4 regions of the Mesorhizobium sp. M5C.F.Cr.IN.023.01.1.1 genome follow, and region 2 is predicted to be linked to each of the others. Evidence: predicted binding sites of a transcription regulator. Region 2 holds the regulator's gene; each other region holds the start of a gene.
What was found. The regulator PhoB, encoded in region 2, activates phosphate uptake and scavenging genes when phosphate is short. The targets are predictions, from matches to a motif close to TGTCATNNANCTGTCAT.
Positions count from the first base shown of each region.

Region 1: EOA78_RS18805 (ceramide glucosyltransferase) is a predicted target of PhoB. The motif match lies at 2,673-2,689, and genes of this name have one in related genera.
Region 3: EOA78_RS22455 (esterase-like activity of phytase family protein) is a predicted target of PhoB. The motif match lies at 2,396-2,412, and genes of this name have one in related genera.
Region 4: ppk2 (polyphosphate kinase 2) is a predicted target of PhoB. The motif match lies at 2,759-2,775, and genes of this name have one in related genera.

Region 1 covers NZ_RZSU01000045.1:21,626-25,837, forward strand. The annotation lists SAM riboswitch at 33-110, shown strand; gene EOA78_RS18800 (O-succinylhomoserine sulfhydrylase) at 185-1,375, shown strand; gene EOA78_RS18805 (ceramide glucosyltransferase) at 1,421-2,575, opposite strand; gene apaG (Co2+/Mg2+ efflux protein ApaG) at 2,800-3,192, shown strand; gene EOA78_RS18815 (Hsp33 family molecular chaperone) at 3,330-4,212, opposite strand, start outside.
Region 2 covers NZ_RZSU01000008.1:100,068-104,279, forward strand. The annotation lists gene pstA (phosphate ABC transporter permease PstA) at 1-468, shown strand, start outside; gene pstB (phosphate ABC transporter ATP-binding protein PstB) at 481-1,296, shown strand; gene phoU (phosphate signaling complex protein PhoU) at 1,332-2,039, shown strand; gene phoB (phosphate regulon transcriptional regulator PhoB) at 2,056-2,745, shown strand; gene EOA78_RS05835 (ROK family protein) at 2,923-4,170, opposite strand.
Region 3 covers NZ_RZSU01000061.1:34,864-39,075, forward strand. The annotation lists gene EOA78_RS22455 (esterase-like activity of phytase family protein) at 137-2,335, opposite strand; gene EOA78_RS22460 (GH25 family lysozyme) at 2,526-3,542, opposite strand; gene EOA78_RS22465 (hypothetical protein) at 3,766-3,990, opposite strand; partial or broken gene EOA78_RS22470 (GFA family protein) at 4,125-4,212, opposite strand, start outside.
Region 4 covers NZ_RZSU01000010.1:84,878-89,089, reverse strand. The annotation lists gene hemB (porphobilinogen synthase) at 1-614, shown strand, start outside; gene EOA78_RS06705 (dihydrofolate reductase family protein) at 831-1,475, shown strand; gene ppk2 (polyphosphate kinase 2) at 1,750-2,670, opposite strand; gene EOA78_RS06695 (aldo/keto reductase) at 2,930-3,973, shown strand; gene EOA78_RS37900 (glycosyl transferase family 90) at 4,008-4,212, opposite strand, start outside.

The DNA.
Region 1 (4,212 bases), on a different contig from region 2:
AATTGACGCAAGCGCGGTGCGGGTCTAAAGGGTCGTTATCCCGTGGTGATTTGGCCGGTCGGCTTGCAGCCACGTTAAACAAGTCGCTAAAGGACCGTCGGGCCGAAAGGCCGTATGGACCGGTTGCGACTTTCGCGGCCGGTTTTTTTGTATGTGGGCCATTTTTGGTGTTTGGAACAAGGTGATGACGAGCAACAAGCGCAACTGGAAGCCTCAGACCGCACTCGTGCATGCGGGAACGCTGCGTTCCGGCTTCGGCGAAACCTCCGAGGCGATGTATCTCACGCAAGGCTATGTCTACGACACGGCGCAGGCGGCGGAGGCCCGCTTCAAGGGCGAGGAACCGGGCTTCATCTATTCGCGCTATGCCAATCCGACGGTCGACATGTTCGAGAAGCGCATGTGTGCGCTGGAAGGTGCCGAAGATGCCCGCGCCACAGCATCCGGCATGGCGGCTGTTACAGCGGCGTTGCTGTGCAGCGCCAAGGCCGGCGACCATATCGTGGCGGCGCGCGCGCTGTTCGGCTCCTGCCGCTGGGTGGTCGAGACGCTGGCGCCGAAATACGGCATCGAGGCGACGCTGGTCGACGGCACCGAAATCGCGAATTGGGAAAAGGCGGTCAGGCCCAACACGAAGCTGTTCTTCCTTGAAAGCCCGACCAATCCGACGCTGGAAGTCGTCGACATCGCAGCCGTCGCCTCCCTTGCGAATTCCATCGGCGCGCGGCTGATCGTCGACAACGTCTTTGCCACGCCCTTGCAGCAGAAGCCGTTGCAACTCGGCGCTCATATCGTCGTCTATTCGGCGACCAAGCACATCGACGGCCAGGGGCGCTGCCTCGGCGGCATCATCCTGTCAGACAAGAAGTGGATCGACGAGAACCTGCACGACTACTTCCGCCACACCGGTCCCAGCCTGTCGCCCTTCAACGCCTGGACGCTGCTGAAGGGCCTGGAGACGCTGCCGCTGCGCGTGCGCCAGCAGACGGAAAGTGCCGGCCGGATCGCTGACTTCCTCGCCGAGCGATCGGAGATTGTCCGCGTCATCTACCCCGGCCGCGCCGACCATCCGCAGGCGGCGGTCGTCAAGAAGCAGATGTCGGACGGCTCGACGCTGATCTGCCTCGACGTCAAGGGCGGCAAGCAGGCGGCCTTCGCCTTCCAGAACGCGCTCGATATTGTGCTGATCTCCAACAATCTCGGTGACGCCAAGAGCCTGATCACCCATCCGGCGACGACGACACACAAGAATCTGAGCGATGAGGCGCGCGCCGAACTCGGCATCGGGCCAGGCACGCTCAGGCTGTCCGTCGGCCTGGAGGACACCGACGACCTGCTCGAAGACATCGAGCAGGCACTGAAAGCCGCCAGATAGGTATACGCACTGGGCGGCGTCGCTCGAATATAAAAGCGGGCGCTGTCAGGCGCCCGACGGGGTCTCTTCCAATTCCGCAACGGCGCTGGTGTGGATGGTCATCGTGTTGCCGCGCCAGTCGACGGCACCGCTGAGCCAGCCACGCGCCCAGACAATCGGCAGGATGCAATCGCGCACCATCATCGCCGGGATCATGCGCAGCGACAGGTGCCAGCCCTTGGCCGAGGCGAGAGCGCATTCCGGGAGATAGGCGACTACCAGCACAGCGATGGCGGTTGCCGACAGGCTGAAGCCGGCGCCTGCTGCCGCAACCAACGCAAGCACCAGCGGCGGGGCCGCTCCGATCAGGATCTCGGGCGCGAAGAACAGTGGGAAGGTGACGCGGCGCAGGCGTGCCCAGCGGGCCTGGCGCGACCAGGTTTCGCCAAGCCTGCGCAAACCGAGCGGCTGCTCGAAGGGCGAGCCGACGAGATTGACGCGCAGTCCGAGCCCGTTGACCAGCTTGGTCGCGGCGGCATCCTCGGCAATCTCGGCTGCAAGCGCACGGATGCCGCCACTGGCGTCGAGCATGGGCTTGTTCCACAACATGCTCTTGCCTTGGGCAAAACCGAGGCCGAGCGCCTCGCCGGTATATTGCCAGCGCGCCTGCAGCGTGTTGAGGAAGGCGCATTCGACCTCCGCCCAGAACCCGTCCGGCCGCGAGCCGATCGGCGTCGAGCAGACAAGACCGGTGTCCGGCCGCCATGCCGCCATCAGACGCTGGACATAGTCCCTCGGCATCAGGACGTTGGAATCGGCAAGGATGACCCAGCGGTGGCGCGCGGCCTCCCAGCCCTTCACGCAATTGTTGAGTTTCGGATTGCCGCTGATGCGGTCGTCGCCGACGAGCAGCCGGGCCGGCACGGCCGGAAAGCGGGCAATCGCATCGGTGATCGGCCCGACCACCGGGTCGTCGGCATGGGCGACGCAGAAGATGAGCTCATAGCGCGGCCAGTCGAGCGAGAAGGCGCGCTCGAGCGTTTCCTCGGCAAACGGCTCGACGCCGCGCGACGGCACGACGATCGACACCGGCGGCGCCTTGCCGGCTGCCGGCGCGATTCTGCCAGGCCGTTTCAGCTTCAACGAAGCGAGCAGGATGCTGGCGAGATTGACTAGAAGCAGAGCTGTGGAAAGCAAGGCGGCTGTGACTGTCAATTCCATCGATATCTGGTCACTCCAGAAAAAACCGGACGCATGGAGCCGTTTCAACAGTTCGACAGAATGCTGAGTCGCCGGCCCTGCACACCATCATTGTCATGTGTCACTTAAATGACATTGTTCTTCGGCACCTGCGCGCAAAGGAGTCGGGCAATGACGGGAAGCCTCCCCGTTGACCAAACTGCGGAGAGCGTCGAATGTTCCGTCTGCATATTGTGGAGTAGTCTATGTACAGCGCCGTTACGCGCAACATCGAAGTACAGGTCAGGCCGTTCTATCTGGAAGATCGCTCCGACCCGTCGGAGAACCGCTATGTCTGGGGCTACCAGGTGACCATCGACAACCAGTCGGATGAATTCGTACAACTCCTGTCACGCTATTGGCACATCACCGACGGCACCGGCCGGGTCGAGGAAGTGCGCGGCGCCGGCGTTGTCGGCGACCAGCCCGAACTCAACCCCGGCGACAGTTATCAGTATACGTCTGGCTGCCCGCTCTCGACGCCGTCCGGCATCATGGTCGGCCACTATACGATGCGCAACAAGCGAGGCGAGACGTTCGACGTCGCCATCCCCGCCTTTTCGCTCGACCTGCCGGGCACGCGGCGCACCGTCAACTGACCAGCTAGACCTGATCCATCCCGATAGAATCGGGATGGGCTCTAACCCTTAGACCAGGACCTTTTCCGAACCGAAGGTCAGCGAAGCAAAAAACGCTTCCACTTTTCGATGCGCGGACCTTCGGTCGGGATCATGGTCTACTGCGCCGCAGCAAACTCCGCCGGATCGAAGTCATATTGCTTCGAGCAGAATTCGCAGGCGACATGAATGCCGCCATCCTCGGTGCTGTCCCTGATCTCGTCGGCTGAGAAACCTTCGAGTATGCCGCGGATCTTCTCCTTGGAGCATGAGCACTCGTCGGCTACCGGTACGCCGCCGAAGACGCGGACGCCGTGCTCGTGGAACAGCCGGTAAAGCAACCGCTCGGCGCCGATCGTCGGGTCGATCAGTTCCGTCGGCTCGATGGTGCCAAGCAATGCCAGCAGTTCCTGCCAGGAATTGTCGGCCGGATCATGGATCTCATCGCGCGGATCGCCGTCGCCGCCCGGAAGGTCGGGCACGCGCATGCGTTCCGCCGATTGCGGCAGGAATTGCGCAAGGATACCACCGGCGCGCCATTGCTCGCGGGCACCGCCGACACCGGGCGTCAACAGCTTGGCCACCGAGAGTCTGAGGTCGGTCGGGATCTGTTCCGACTGGCGAAAATAGGTGCGCGCGGCCTCCGCCAGTGTCTCGCCGTCGAGCTGGACGATGCCCTGATAGCGCTGCGTGTGGGCGCCCTGGTCGATGGTCAGCGCCAGGACACCGCTGCCGAGCAGCGTCTGCTGCGAGGTCTCGCCGGCAGATGTCAGTGCCTCCAGCCGGTCGGCGTCGAAACGAGCATAAGCGCGCAGCGCCTGTGGCGTGGAAAAATCCGCGACCAGCATGTCGACCGGCCCGTCGGTGCGGGTCTGCAGGATGAACTTACCCTCGAACTTGAGCGAGGTGCCAAGCAGGACCGTCAGCACACAGGCCTCCGCCAGAAGACGGGCGACCGGTTCGGGATAGTCGTGACGGCCGAGGATCGCATCGAGCATCGGC
Region 2 (4,212 bases):
TTCTTCGGCATGCCGCGCTCAGCCCCGGTGGTCGGCGGCATGGTGCTGGCGCTGATGACCCTGCCGATCATCATTATCGCCTCGCGCGCTTCGCTGCGCGCCGTGCCGCCGTCGATCCGAGAGGCGGCGCTCGGCATCGGAGCGTCCAAGGTCCAGACCGTATTCCATCACGTCCTGCCGCTGGCGATGCCGGGTATCATGACCGGCACCATTCTCGGGATGGCGCATGCGCTGGGCGAAACCGCGCCGTTGCTGATGATCGGCATGGTCGCCTTCATCGTCGACATTCCCGGCGGCTTCACCGATCCCGCGACGATCCTGCCGGTGCAGATATTCATGTGGGCGGATTTCCCGGAAGCTGGATTCCAGCAGAAGACTTCGGCGGCGATTTTGATTTTGCTGCTGTTTTTGGTCATCATGAACGCCATTGCGGTGATACTGCGCAGGCGCTTCGAGCGGCGCTGGTAAGGGGTAGAGGATATGAACATCATGACGGAAGCCGGCGTCGAACAGAAACTGAGCAGCGCAACCAATGCCCCTTCGATCAAGATGAAGGGCGACAAGGTCTCTGTTCATTACGGCGAGAAGCGAGCTCTGTTCGACGTGGATCTCGATGTCCGCGAGAACCAGGTGACGGCGTTGATCGGCCCATCGGGCTGTGGCAAGTCGACCTTCCTGCGTTGCCTGAACCGAATGAACGACACGATCGATATCGCGCGGGTGAGCGGCAAGATAACGCTCGACGGCGAGGATGTTTACGACCCGAAAATCGATGTCGTCGAGCTACGAGCTCGCGTCGGCATGGTTTTCCAGAAACCGAACCCGTTTCCGAAGTCAATCTATGAAAACGTCGCCTACGGTCCGCGCATTCACGGCCTGGCCAGGAGCAAGTCCGAGTTGGACGGCATCGTCGAATCGAGCCTGAAGAAGGCCGGTCTGTTCAACGAGGTCAAGGATCGCCTGCTCGAGTCGGGCACCGGTCTCTCCGGCGGACAGCAGCAGCGCCTGTGCATCGCGCGCGCCATCGCCGTGTCGCCGGAAGTGATTCTGATGGACGAGCCCTGTTCGGCTCTCGATCCGATCGCCACGGCCCGCGTCGAGGAACTGATCGACGAACTGCGCCAGAACTACACTATCGTCATCGTCACCCACTCGATGCAGCAGGCAGCGCGCGTGTCGCAACGCACGGCGATGTTCCATCTCGGCTACCTGGTCGAGGAGGGCGCAACCGACAAGATGTTCACCAATCCCGACGACAAGCGCACCCAGGACTACATCACCGGCCGGTTCGGCTGAGCGGTCCGGCGAATTTCGAACACGAGGACAGGATCATGGGTGAACACACCGTCGCATCTTTCGACGAGGAACTGGAGCACATCGACAGGCTGATCCGCGACATGGACGAGCTCGCCGCCGCGATGGTCGCAGCCTCGATCCGCGCGTTGCTTGCGTCAGACAATGCGATGGCGCAGCGTGTTGTCTCGGACGACGCCATCATGGATGCGCGGCAGCGCGAACTCGACGATAGCGCGATCACCCTGATCGCCAAGCGGCAGCCGATGGCACAAGATCTGCGCGCCGTGGTTGGCGCAATCCGCATGGCCGGCGATCTCGAGCGCATCGGCGACCTGGCCAAGAACATAGCCAAGCGGGTCAGCGCAGTCGGGCAGAGCGCCACGCCGCGTAATCTGTCGCACGGCATCGACGCGATGGCGGATCTCGTTCTCGAGCAGCTCCGCGGCGTGGTCGAGCACTATGTGTCGCGCAATGCCGGCGCGTTGAAAGAACTGCGCGCCGACGACCAGAAGATCGACGTGAAATACACGGCGGTTTTTCGCGAACTCCTGACCTACATGATGGAGGATCCGCGCAACATCACCGCCTGCACGCATCTGCTGTTCTGCGCCAAGAATCTCGAGCGTATCGGCGATCATGTCACCAACATCGCCGAAAACGCCTACTTTGTCGTGACCGGGCAGCAATTGCCGGCGGATCGCCCGAAGCTCGACGAAACGACGATGTCGGCGCCGGCGACATGACAGGAGTGACCGGCCGATGATCGCGCCGCGCATCATGGTGGTGGAGGATGAAGAGCCGCTGGGCGTCCTCCTCCGCTACAATCTGGAATCCGAAGGCTATCAGGTCGAGGTTGTGACGCGCGGCGACGAGGCCGAAATCCGGCTGCAGGAAAACGTGCCCGATCTGCTGGTGCTCGACTGGATGGTGCCGGCGGTTTCGGGCATCGAGCTTTGCCGGCGCCTTCGGGTGCGTCCCGAAACCGAGCGGCTGCCGATCATCATGCTGACCGCGCGCGGCGAGGAGAGCGACCGGGTGCGCGGCCTTTCCACCGGAGCCGACGACTATCTGGTCAAGCCGTTCTCGACACCGGAATTCATGGCCAGGGTCAAGGCGCTGCTGCGCCGCGCCAAGCCGGAAGTACTGTCCAGCGTGCTGAAGGTCGGCGACATCATGCTCGATCGCGAATCGCACAGGGTCTATCGCAAGAAGAGCGAGATCCGGCTCGGGCCGACCGAATTCCGGCTGCTCGAATTCATGATGCGGCACCCGGGTCGAGTCTTCTCGCGCAGCCAGTTGCTCGACAATGTCTGGGGCGAGACGATCTACATCGACGAGCGCACGGTGGACGTCCATGTCGGCCGGTTGCGCAAGGCGGTCAACAATGGTCGCATGCCCGATGTCATCCGCACCATCCGCGGCGCGGGCTATGCGATCAGGGAAGACTAGGGATGTGCTGATATTCAGGTGATGCCGACCTGCGAACGGCGGCTTCCTGCGCTTTCCGGTGCTCGCGTACCCAAAAGTGCGCTCCGCTCCGGTTCTCGGAACCCACCATTCTCGACTCGGCCTGACCTGAATCTCAACACACCCCAAGTCGCGATCCGGGGATCCCTGCCTTCGAATTCAAGCCACGTTCTTTCCGACCGAGCCGGCTCGTGCCTGGATGCTCGGCGCGAAGATCTCCTGGTCGACGAAGCTCAGCGCCCGCATGGCGCAGCCTTCTCGGATCAGCGGCAGTTCGTTCGGCTCGGTGTCGAAGGAAATCGAACCCGAATGCTGGCCGCCGGCGGTCTGGGCGATGGCCTCGCGCAGGGCCGGCTCGATCAGGTCGAAGGCGGCAGCGCTGGCACCGACCATTGCGACCGGGGCCGGATCGATCAGCGCGAACAGGCTGCCGAGCCCGAAGCCGAGCGCTTCGCCGGCCTTGCGGTAGGCTTCGCGCTCCGGTCCGTCCGTCTCGCGCGCCCGGGCCGCCAGTGCCCGCATCTCGGCGTCGCTGACATCGGCGACCGGCTCGGCGTTCTCGCTCAATTGCCTTGCGTTGCGCCAGATAGCGTAGTTGCCGGCATAAGCCTCGACGCAACCGCGCCGCCCGCAGCGGCAAAGCGCGCCGCCCGGCCGATGAATCATGTGGCCGAATTCGCCGCCTGAGGAATGGGTGCCGGTGAACAGCTCGCCCTTCAGCACCAGCCCCATACCGATGCCATGCGAGAGCAGGATGGCGATGAAATCGTCGCGGTAGCGATCCGGGTCGCGCCAGCGCAGCGCCACGGCCATCATGTTGCAGTCGTTCTCCATGATGGCCGGGATGCCGAACTCGCGTTCCAGAATGTCGGCAAAGGCGATGTTCGTCTGCGGCGTGATCGGCGACCACAACATGGCGCGCGCATGGGAATCGGTAATACCCTGGATCGCCAGCGCGATGCGGGCGACGCTTTGGACGTCGAGGTCGGGGTCTTCGAGCCGGCGCCGGACGATGGCGACACATTCGTCGATCAGCTCGTCGCGCGACATGGTCAGCGTGTCCAGCCGGCGCTGTTCCTCGGCGACCACTTGTCCGGCATAGTCGATGACAGCGACCGACAGGAAATTCAGCGACAACACGACGGCCAATACCGTAGCGGCTTCCGGATTGAGGCTGAGGCCAACCTGCGGCCGGCCACGTTTCAGCGAAACGGTCTCACTCGCCTTGGTCTCGGCCAGGATGCCTTCCTGGATCAGGTCGGAAGAGATCGCCGATATGGTCGAATGGCTGAGGCCGGTGGTTGCGGCGATCTCGGTCCGCGACGGCTGGCCTGCGCGGCGTACGGCCGAAATGACCATCGCCCGGTTGCGCCGGCGCAAATCGTCATGGCGGATCCCAACCGACATTGTTTTGCCTCCTCCCATTGCCGCGGCCGCTCATGAATCGGA
Region 3 (4,212 bases), on a different contig from region 2:
GGTGGCCTCGCGAAGCGAGGTCGGATGAGGTGTGTTCCAGCTTGGCACCGACGGCCCTCCGTCCAACACCCCCTTTCCATCTCGGCGCTGCGCGCCGATCCACCTTCTCCCACAGGGGAGAAGGAAAGAATTGCCCTCAGTTTACGGCGCTGATGTTGCCCAAGCGGAGAAACAGCGTTTCGCCGGAAGAATCGTCGACGCCGTCATTGTCGGTGGCGACGAAGATGTCGCCGTTCTTGTCGATGGTGAAACCTTCGACCTTGTCGATGACATAGCCGTTGGTGGCTGATTTCAGGTCGCCGATGATGTCGCGCACCAGCGTCTTTTCGACCAACGGCAGTTCGCCGCCGAGCTTGGCAGGTTTGAAGGCATCGAGCGCCACCGAATAGACGCGCTTCACCTTGGCCAGGGCGCCGATCTGGTTGTCGCGTTCGAGGATATAGAGCTTGCCGTCATGCGCGGTGATCTCCGACAGCCCCATCCAGCCAGCCTCGGTCGCTTCGAGTGGATAGCGCACCGCCGACCATTCCTTGGCCTTCGGCTTGTAGGCCAAAAGCTTGACCTGGCCCTTCGCATCGTCGGCCCATTCACGCTGCATTGCCATCACCAGCGTCAGGTCGTCGCCCTCGCCGATGGTGGTGATGCCTTCGAGACCGAAGCGGGTCTGGTGGGCGAGCAGGTCCATCGGGAAGCCGATTTCCTGCTTGATCTCGCCCTTGTCGTCGACGCGCAGGATGGCGTGCGGGACGAGCTTTGCCGGATCGCCTTCATTGGCCAGCCAGAAGCCGCCTTCACCATCGGCGACGATGCCTTCGATGTCGAGCTTCTGCGCAGGATGGCCGCCACGCGTGACAATGGTCTTACCGGTAATCAGCGCCGGCGTCTGCGTGGCATCGATCTCGAAGATCGAGGGCGCGTTGGCGTAGAACGAGTCCGAGGCCGCGAAGAGCTTGCCTGCAGTGTCGCCGGCCGCGAGCGCCGAAAGCGCACCCCAGCCGAGCGGCGTGCCGTCTGCCGTGAGCTTTGCCGTGATCATCGGGTAAGTGGCGGGACCCTCGGAGCGCTCGTAGATCATCACGTGCGAGCGGGCGAGCCCGTCCTCGACCAGGTCGGCCTCGTTGGCGGTGACCAGGAGATTGCGCGAGGGGATCGCGACCAGGCCTTCCGGACCGATGCCGGACGGCAGGATCTGGACAAACTGAGGCTCAGCACCCGTGTCCTTGTAGACGCCGACAACGGAGCCACGCTCCGAAGCGACGAAAATCAGTCTGTCTTCGCCGAAGGCGCCGGTATCGAGACCTTCCGGCTCGATGCCCTTCTTGTTGCGGTCGTCGGGATAATGGCCGGCATTGGCGACCTCGTACTCGAAGGACGGACCGGATTCGTAGACAACCTCGCCCTTCTTGCTGAAGATCGTGAAGCCGCGCGAGCCGCCCTTGTAGTCGCCTTCGTTGGCGACGACGAGACGGTCATTGTCGAGCCATTTTACGGCGTCGGGTTCGCGCGCGACGTTTTCCATTTTGCCATCGAAGGAGAAGGCGCCGTTCTTCTTGGTGTCGATCTTATCCAGCGTGACGGAGCCTGCCGAGAAGTGCGTGACGATCGCGCCGGTTTCGGCGTTGACGATGGCGACGTGGTTGTTTTCCTGCAGGGTGACCGCTATCTCGCCGGCTTCGTTGAAGGCGACGAATTCCGGCTCCGGATCTTCCGCCGCAACTTCGGCGATGCCCGCCAGGTTCACACTCTTCATCGTCGCGCAATCAGGCTCGCCTTCGGCAAGCGTGAAGATCTTGAGGTCGCCCGCCGGCATCTGCGGAATTTCTCCGTCGTTCAGCTCCTCGTCGCGCTCGTTCTCGATGGCGATGGCCACGAACTTGCCATCCTTGCTGAACGCCAGCGAGTCCGGTTGACCGCCGAGGTCGCAGGTGCCTTCGATCGCCTTGGAGGCAAGGTCGATGACGGTGAGGTTGCCCGAAGGCTTGGCTTTGCTCTCCGACGTGTTGACGCCAGCCAGCACCTTGCCGCCAATGACCACGACAGAGGTCGGCTCGCCCTCGATCTTGACGATGCCGCCGGCCTTGGGCGCCTTGGGGTCAGTGATGTCGATGAAGCCGACGGCGCCGAGCGGGCTGTCGGAATAGACCAGCGTCATGCCGTCTTCGGTCGCCGTTATGATCTCGGACGAAGTCGGCGTGGTCTTCTCGACGTCCGCCGGGAGGTTTCCGGCGACGGCGAAGCTCGCGACCCGGTTGAACATCATGTCGGCATGGGCCGGCAGCGAAACGGAGGCAGCAAGCGCTGCCGTCAAGACGAAAAGCGCGGAATGGCGGGGCACGGGTGGCGTCTCCTGTTCGAATGGAAGCCACCTGCTTTGGGGGAACGACATTTCAAAGCGATGACGGATCCATGACAGTTCCGCGACAGGCGGTCAGGGTCCCTCGATATTCACCTCATGCTGGCCTGCAAATGGCGGCTTCCTGCGGCCGCGATCGGCACCCCGCAGGGCGAGCAGCAAGAAGGAACCCCTACTCCGCCTCGGCCACCATCTGCCGCCCACCAACCCAGTTCCGCCAGGCTCTCTCGTCGCCGTGGAAGACGTTGAGGTCGATGCGGCCTCTCACGCCGTGCGACAGGCCGGAGCCGGAATACTGCCAGAACACCCATTTGCGGCCGGGATAGACCTTTGACGGGTGCTGTGCCACCGCACGCAGCCAGAACGGATAATCCAAGAACGCGCCTCTGAGATTGTCGCGGTAGAAATCAGGCGCGGTGTAGATGATGGGCCGCTGGCCGTAGTGGCGCTCGAGCTTGTCCATGAACACCTGCATCTTCTCCAGCACCTTTTGCCGCGACGGCCGCCGCTTGCAGCTGGATTCGCCGTTCCACTCGACATCGATCACCGGCGGCAAGGCGCCCTCGACCCTCGGCACGTTGCGGATGAACCAGTCGGCCTGCTCGCCGGCGGTGCGGCACCAGTAGAAGAAATGATAGGCGCCGCGCTTGAGGCCGGCGGCGTCGGCGTTGCGCCAGTTCTTCATGAACATCGGATCAAGATGATCGCCGCCATCGGTCGCCTTGATGTAGGCGAAGTTCGCGCCCTGCCCGCGCAGCTTTGCCCAGTTCACGTTGCCCTGCCAGCGTGAAACGTCGACGCCGTGAACGGCGAGGTGTCTGGGCGAGGCCTTGCCGAAGTTGATCGGCTTGGCGTCACGAAAACGGTAGCGCTGGACCGGCTCGGCGAGGATCGGTGCTGCCCGTGCCAGCCGCTTCGGCGCCACCAGGGCAATCGGCTCGACGGGTGGTTCGATGCTGTCGGCAGGCTCTGGAGTGGCCATCGCCACAGTCTGCTCCGTCGCCTCTTCCTGCGCGAAGTCGGGTGCGGCATCGGCCGCACCGACCGACGCCACCGGCGCGGGCGGCCGCACAACGGAGCTGGTCGTCTCGCTGGACGGCACTTGCAGCGCGTCGACGCCGGACGTGGATGTGCAGCCGGCAAGGCAAAGTGACGCGATCGAGAAGATGACGACGCCTGATAACCGCATCTGGACCTGTACGCAGAACACAACAGACCGAGGGCAAGACAACGCCGCCGGACAACCGATCCAGATTACTAACGAGAAATTGCCAACAAAGTTTGAATCAAATTGTTAGGACGAGAGCTAGGCAATACATGGCGCCCGCTTTATCACCGTAGCGGTGAGAGCTTGGAAACGACGGCAGGACGGAGACGGCGCGAACGATCGCCGACGCCTGCAGGCCCGCTGCCTAGCCGCACAGCCACAGCTTGTGGCAGCTCTCGGCTACCATGTGAGCGGGCGGTATGAAGCGGTCGGTGACGGGGCAATCGTTGACGACCGGTGCGTCATCCCGGCGAACCTTTTCTTCAAGTAGCGAGCGAAGCTCGGCCGGCTGTACGCGGTCACGCTCCATCACGAGCTTGACCATAGGATCGCTCAAAAGCTCATCCAGGGTGTTGATTCTGTCTTCCATCCGTCGCCTCCTCGACTGCCGACCCGCACGTAATAGATAGGCGGCAATGATGGCTCGCCAATGACGCTTTGCCGGCTATCTCGTGTCCCGGATGAAAAAATTGGGCACGCTTTACGCTTCAGTTCGCCTGCGCTTCAGTTCGGGGGTGGCGCGCCTTCATATTGCGGCAGTCCGTCGTCGAGTGGCACCCAGGGCTGCTTCGAGGCGGTCCACATATGCATC
Region 4 (4,212 bases), on a different contig from region 2:
ATCCCTTCACCTCGCACGGCCACGACGGCATCTTGCGTGACGGCATCATCGTCAACGACCAGACCGTGGAGCAGGTCACCGCGGCTGCCGTCATCCAGGCTGCGGCCGGCGCCGATATCATTGCCCCGTCCGACATGATGGACGGCCGCATCGGCGCCATCCGCGATGCGCTCGACGCCAATGGTTTTCAGGATGTGGCGATCATGTCCTACGCAACGAAATTCGCCTCCGCCTTCTACGGACCCTATCGCGAGGCGGTCGGTACTGCCGGCCTGCTCAAGGGCGACAAGAAGACCTACTATCTCGACCACGCCAATTCCGACGAGGCCGTGCGCGAAGCCGAACAGGACCTCGCCGAGGGCGCCGACATGCTGATGGTCAAGCCCGGCCTGCCCTATCTCGACATCATCCGCAGGCTGAAGGACGAATTCCGGATGCCGACCTTCGCCTATCAGGTGTCGGGCGAATATTCGATGATCAAGGCGGCTGCCGCCAATGGCTGGATCGACGGCGACAAGGCGATGCTTGAATCGCTTCTCGCCTTCAAGCGCGCCGGCTGCGACGGTATTCTCACCTATTTCGCGCCCGAAGTGGCGGCGATGCTGAAGGGGTAGCGTCCCCCTTCAGCCGAACATTGGTTCGCGGCGAGCAATAGCCGGCGATCCGCTTCGACGGACAGGATAACAGTTTCCGGCCGGTGAAACGGAGCGAGAGTCGTCTCGCCTTTCGCTCTCGCCTTGCCATGGTCGAAAAATCCGCTTGCAATTCGCAATCAGTCAAGTTACCCACTAGCTGATTGCAAAACGCAACTGGTTATCGAGGAGGCTCTTATGTCCAAACTTCGTGTCAACGCTTTCACCCTGTCGCTCGACGGGTTCGGCGCCGGTCCTGACCAGGATCTCAGCAATCCTCTCGGTGTCGGCGGAGAAGATCTGCACAAATGGATGGTCGGCACCCGCACATTTCGTCAGATGGTTGGCAAGGAGGGCGGCACCATCGATACCGACGAGGCGTTCACCGTGCGCAGCTTCGAAAATGTCGGCGCCTGGATCCTGGGCCGCAACATGTTCGGCCCCATCCGCGGCGAATGGCCGGACGAGAACTGGAAAGGCTGGTGGGGCGACAATCCACCTTACCACGTACCGGTCTTCGTGCTGACCCACCATCCACGCGACCCTATTGTGATGGAAGGCGGCACGACTTTCTATTTCGTCACCGACGGCATCCACTCGGCGCTGGCACATGCGAAGGCGACGGCCGGCGGCAAGGATGTTCGGGTCGGCGGCGGCGTCGCCACCATCCGGCAATATCTGCTGGAAAAGCTGATTGACGAGATGCACCTGGCGGTGTCGCCGCTGCTGCTCGGCAAGGGTGAGAACCTTTTTGCCGGCCTCGACATGCCCGGGCTCGGCTATCAGTGCACCAAACAGGTTGCCACGCCGCTTGCCACGCACGTCATCATCGAGCGCGCATAGCGGCGCTTCTGCAACGTTGGTGATTGGCGAAACCCTCGGTGCAGGCCCCTTTTTCCCCGTTACTATACGGGGAGAAATGCCCGGCAGGGCAATGAGGGGCGGCGCAAACGATCGAAAATTACGCTGCCGGACAATGCCACCGAAGGCAATATGACGTCAGAATAAGTGATCCACACAGTGATTTTGGCGGGTTCAATTGCCGAGGTCGGCGCCGCCCCTCATCCGCCTGCCGGCACCTTCTCCCCGTATAGTGACGGGGAGAAGGGAACCTGCCTCAATACTTCTCCGGCACGTAGAGCTCGCGCGGCAGCACCTGGCGCTCGTATTCGGGATTAAAGACGCGGTCGGGCAGCGTGATCTCTTCGTGCGGCACTTCTTCATAAGGCATCTGCTTGAGGAGATGATCGATGCAGTTCAGCCGCGCCCGCTTCTTGTCGTTGCCTTCGACGATGAACCAGGGGGCTTCGGGAATGTTGGTGCGGGCGAACGTCTCTTCCTTGGCCTTGGTGTACTGCTCCCAGCGCACGCGCGACTGCAGGTCCATCGGCGACAGCTTCCACTGCTTCATCGGATCATGGATGCGCATCTGGAAACGCATCTGCTGCTCCTCGTCGGTGATGGAGAACCAGTATTTGACCAGCGTGATGCCGGAGCGGACGAGCATGCGCTCGAACTCCGGCACGTCGCGAAAAAACTCCTCGACCTGATCCGGTTCGGCAAATCCCATCACCCTTTCGACGCCGGAGCGGTTGTACCAGGAGCGGTCGAACAGCACGATCTCGCCGCCTGCCGGCAGATGCGGGACGTAGCGCTGAAAATACCATTGCGACTTCTCGCGTTCGGTCGGCGCCGGAAGCGCTACGACGCGGCAGATGCGCGGATTGAGCCGCTGGGTGATGCGCTTGATGACGCCGCCCTTGCCGGCCGAATCGCGGCCCTCGAAAACCACCACCAGCTTCTTCTTGTGATATGCCACCCAGGACTGCAGCTTGATCAATTCGGATTGCAGCGTGATCAGGTCGCGAAAATATTGCTGGCGATCCATCGAGGGCGGATGCGCTTTCTTGGAGATCTTGGCGATCTCCAGCGACAGAGCCGGTTCCGACATTTCCAGCTCGTAGTCTTCGTCGAGCGTGTCGGCGAGCTCCGCCTCCAGCCAGTCCTTGGCAGGAGAATTCTGTTTTGCTTCGGTCATTTCTGCTGCTCCGCGTGCACGCCCGTGTCGGCGTCCGGCCTGCCGGCCAAGATCGAACACCTTGAGCCGACTTGCATACAGGCCGGCAATGACGGTTTTATTGCAGCCGGCCTGTGTGCCGGTCGCGCAAATCCGTGAGATGTGATCGATCAGCCTCCGTGGTATGCACGACAAGCGGCTCGAATTGTCCTACAAATGCCAGGCTCCCCTCGGGCGGCCTTCGAAGCAGCCCTTCTCAACGCAATTGCGAGGATCTGACATGGAATACCGCACTCTCGGCCGTTCCGGGCTGAAGGTTTCGACTCTGACCATGGGCACCATGACCTTTGGCGGCGCCGGCGCATTTTCGGCGGTCGGCAAGACCGATCTCGACGAGGCGCGCCGGATGATCGACCTCTGCATCGATTCCGGCATCAATCTCATCGACACCGCCAATGTCTATTCGAACGGGCTTTCGGAAGAGATCATCGGCGAAGCGCTCGGCGGCAAACGCAAGGGCGATGTGCTGATCGCCTCCAAGGCGCGCATGCGGATCGGCACGGGCCCCAACGACGAAGGCCTGTCGCGCTACCATCTGATCCGCGAGTGCGAGAAGAGCCTGAAGCGCCTCAGGACCGACGTCATCGACATCTATTTCCTGCACGAATGGGACGGCACGACGCCGCTCGAGGAGACCATCGCCGCGCTCGACACGCTCGTCAGCCAGGGTAAGGTCCGCTATGTCGGCTGTTCCAACTATTCCGGCTGGCAAGTGATGAAGGCGCTGGGGATCAGCGACCGCCAGCACCAGCCGCGCTTCGTCACCCAGCAGATCCACTACACGCTGGAAGCACGCGAAGCCGAATATGAACTGCTGCCGATCTCGGTCGACCAGGGGCTTGGGGTGTTGGTGTGGAGCCCGCTCGCCGGTGGACTGCTGTCCGGCAAATACCACCGCGACCAGGCCACCTCCCGCCAGCTCAGCGGCTGGACGGAACCGCCGATCCGTGATGAGGACCGGCTGTGGCGGATCGTCGATGTGCTTGCCTATATCGGCAAGAACCATGGCGTCTCGGCAGCGCAGGTGGCGCTTGCCTGGCTGCTCGGCCGGCCGGCCGTCAGCTCGCTGGTGATCGGTGGACGGACCGAAGCGCAGTTCAAGGACAATATCGCCGCTGCAAGCCTGGTGCTGACCAGCGATGAGCGCGCACGCCTGGACGCTGTGACCCGCCCGCCCGTCCTGTATCCCTACTGGCACCAGCAGTTCACGGCAAAGGACCGGTTTGGTCCGGACGATCTGGTTCTTGACCGGGAAGATATCTGACAACGGTCCGGATCTGGTCGAAGGTCGCCGCGGGTTAGCCTGAGATAAAACGCCAGACCTCGGGATCAGACTCGATCTGGCCGCTGAGCATGAAGTACTTGTAGAGCACGAGCAAGCAGATCGCCTGCTCGGCCCGTTCGTCGGCGAACTTGCGGCAATAGGCGTTGGCGGCGGCAACGATGCGCTCGGCCTCAGTCGGATGACGTTCGAGATATTGCACCCGCTCGGCAAGATCCGTG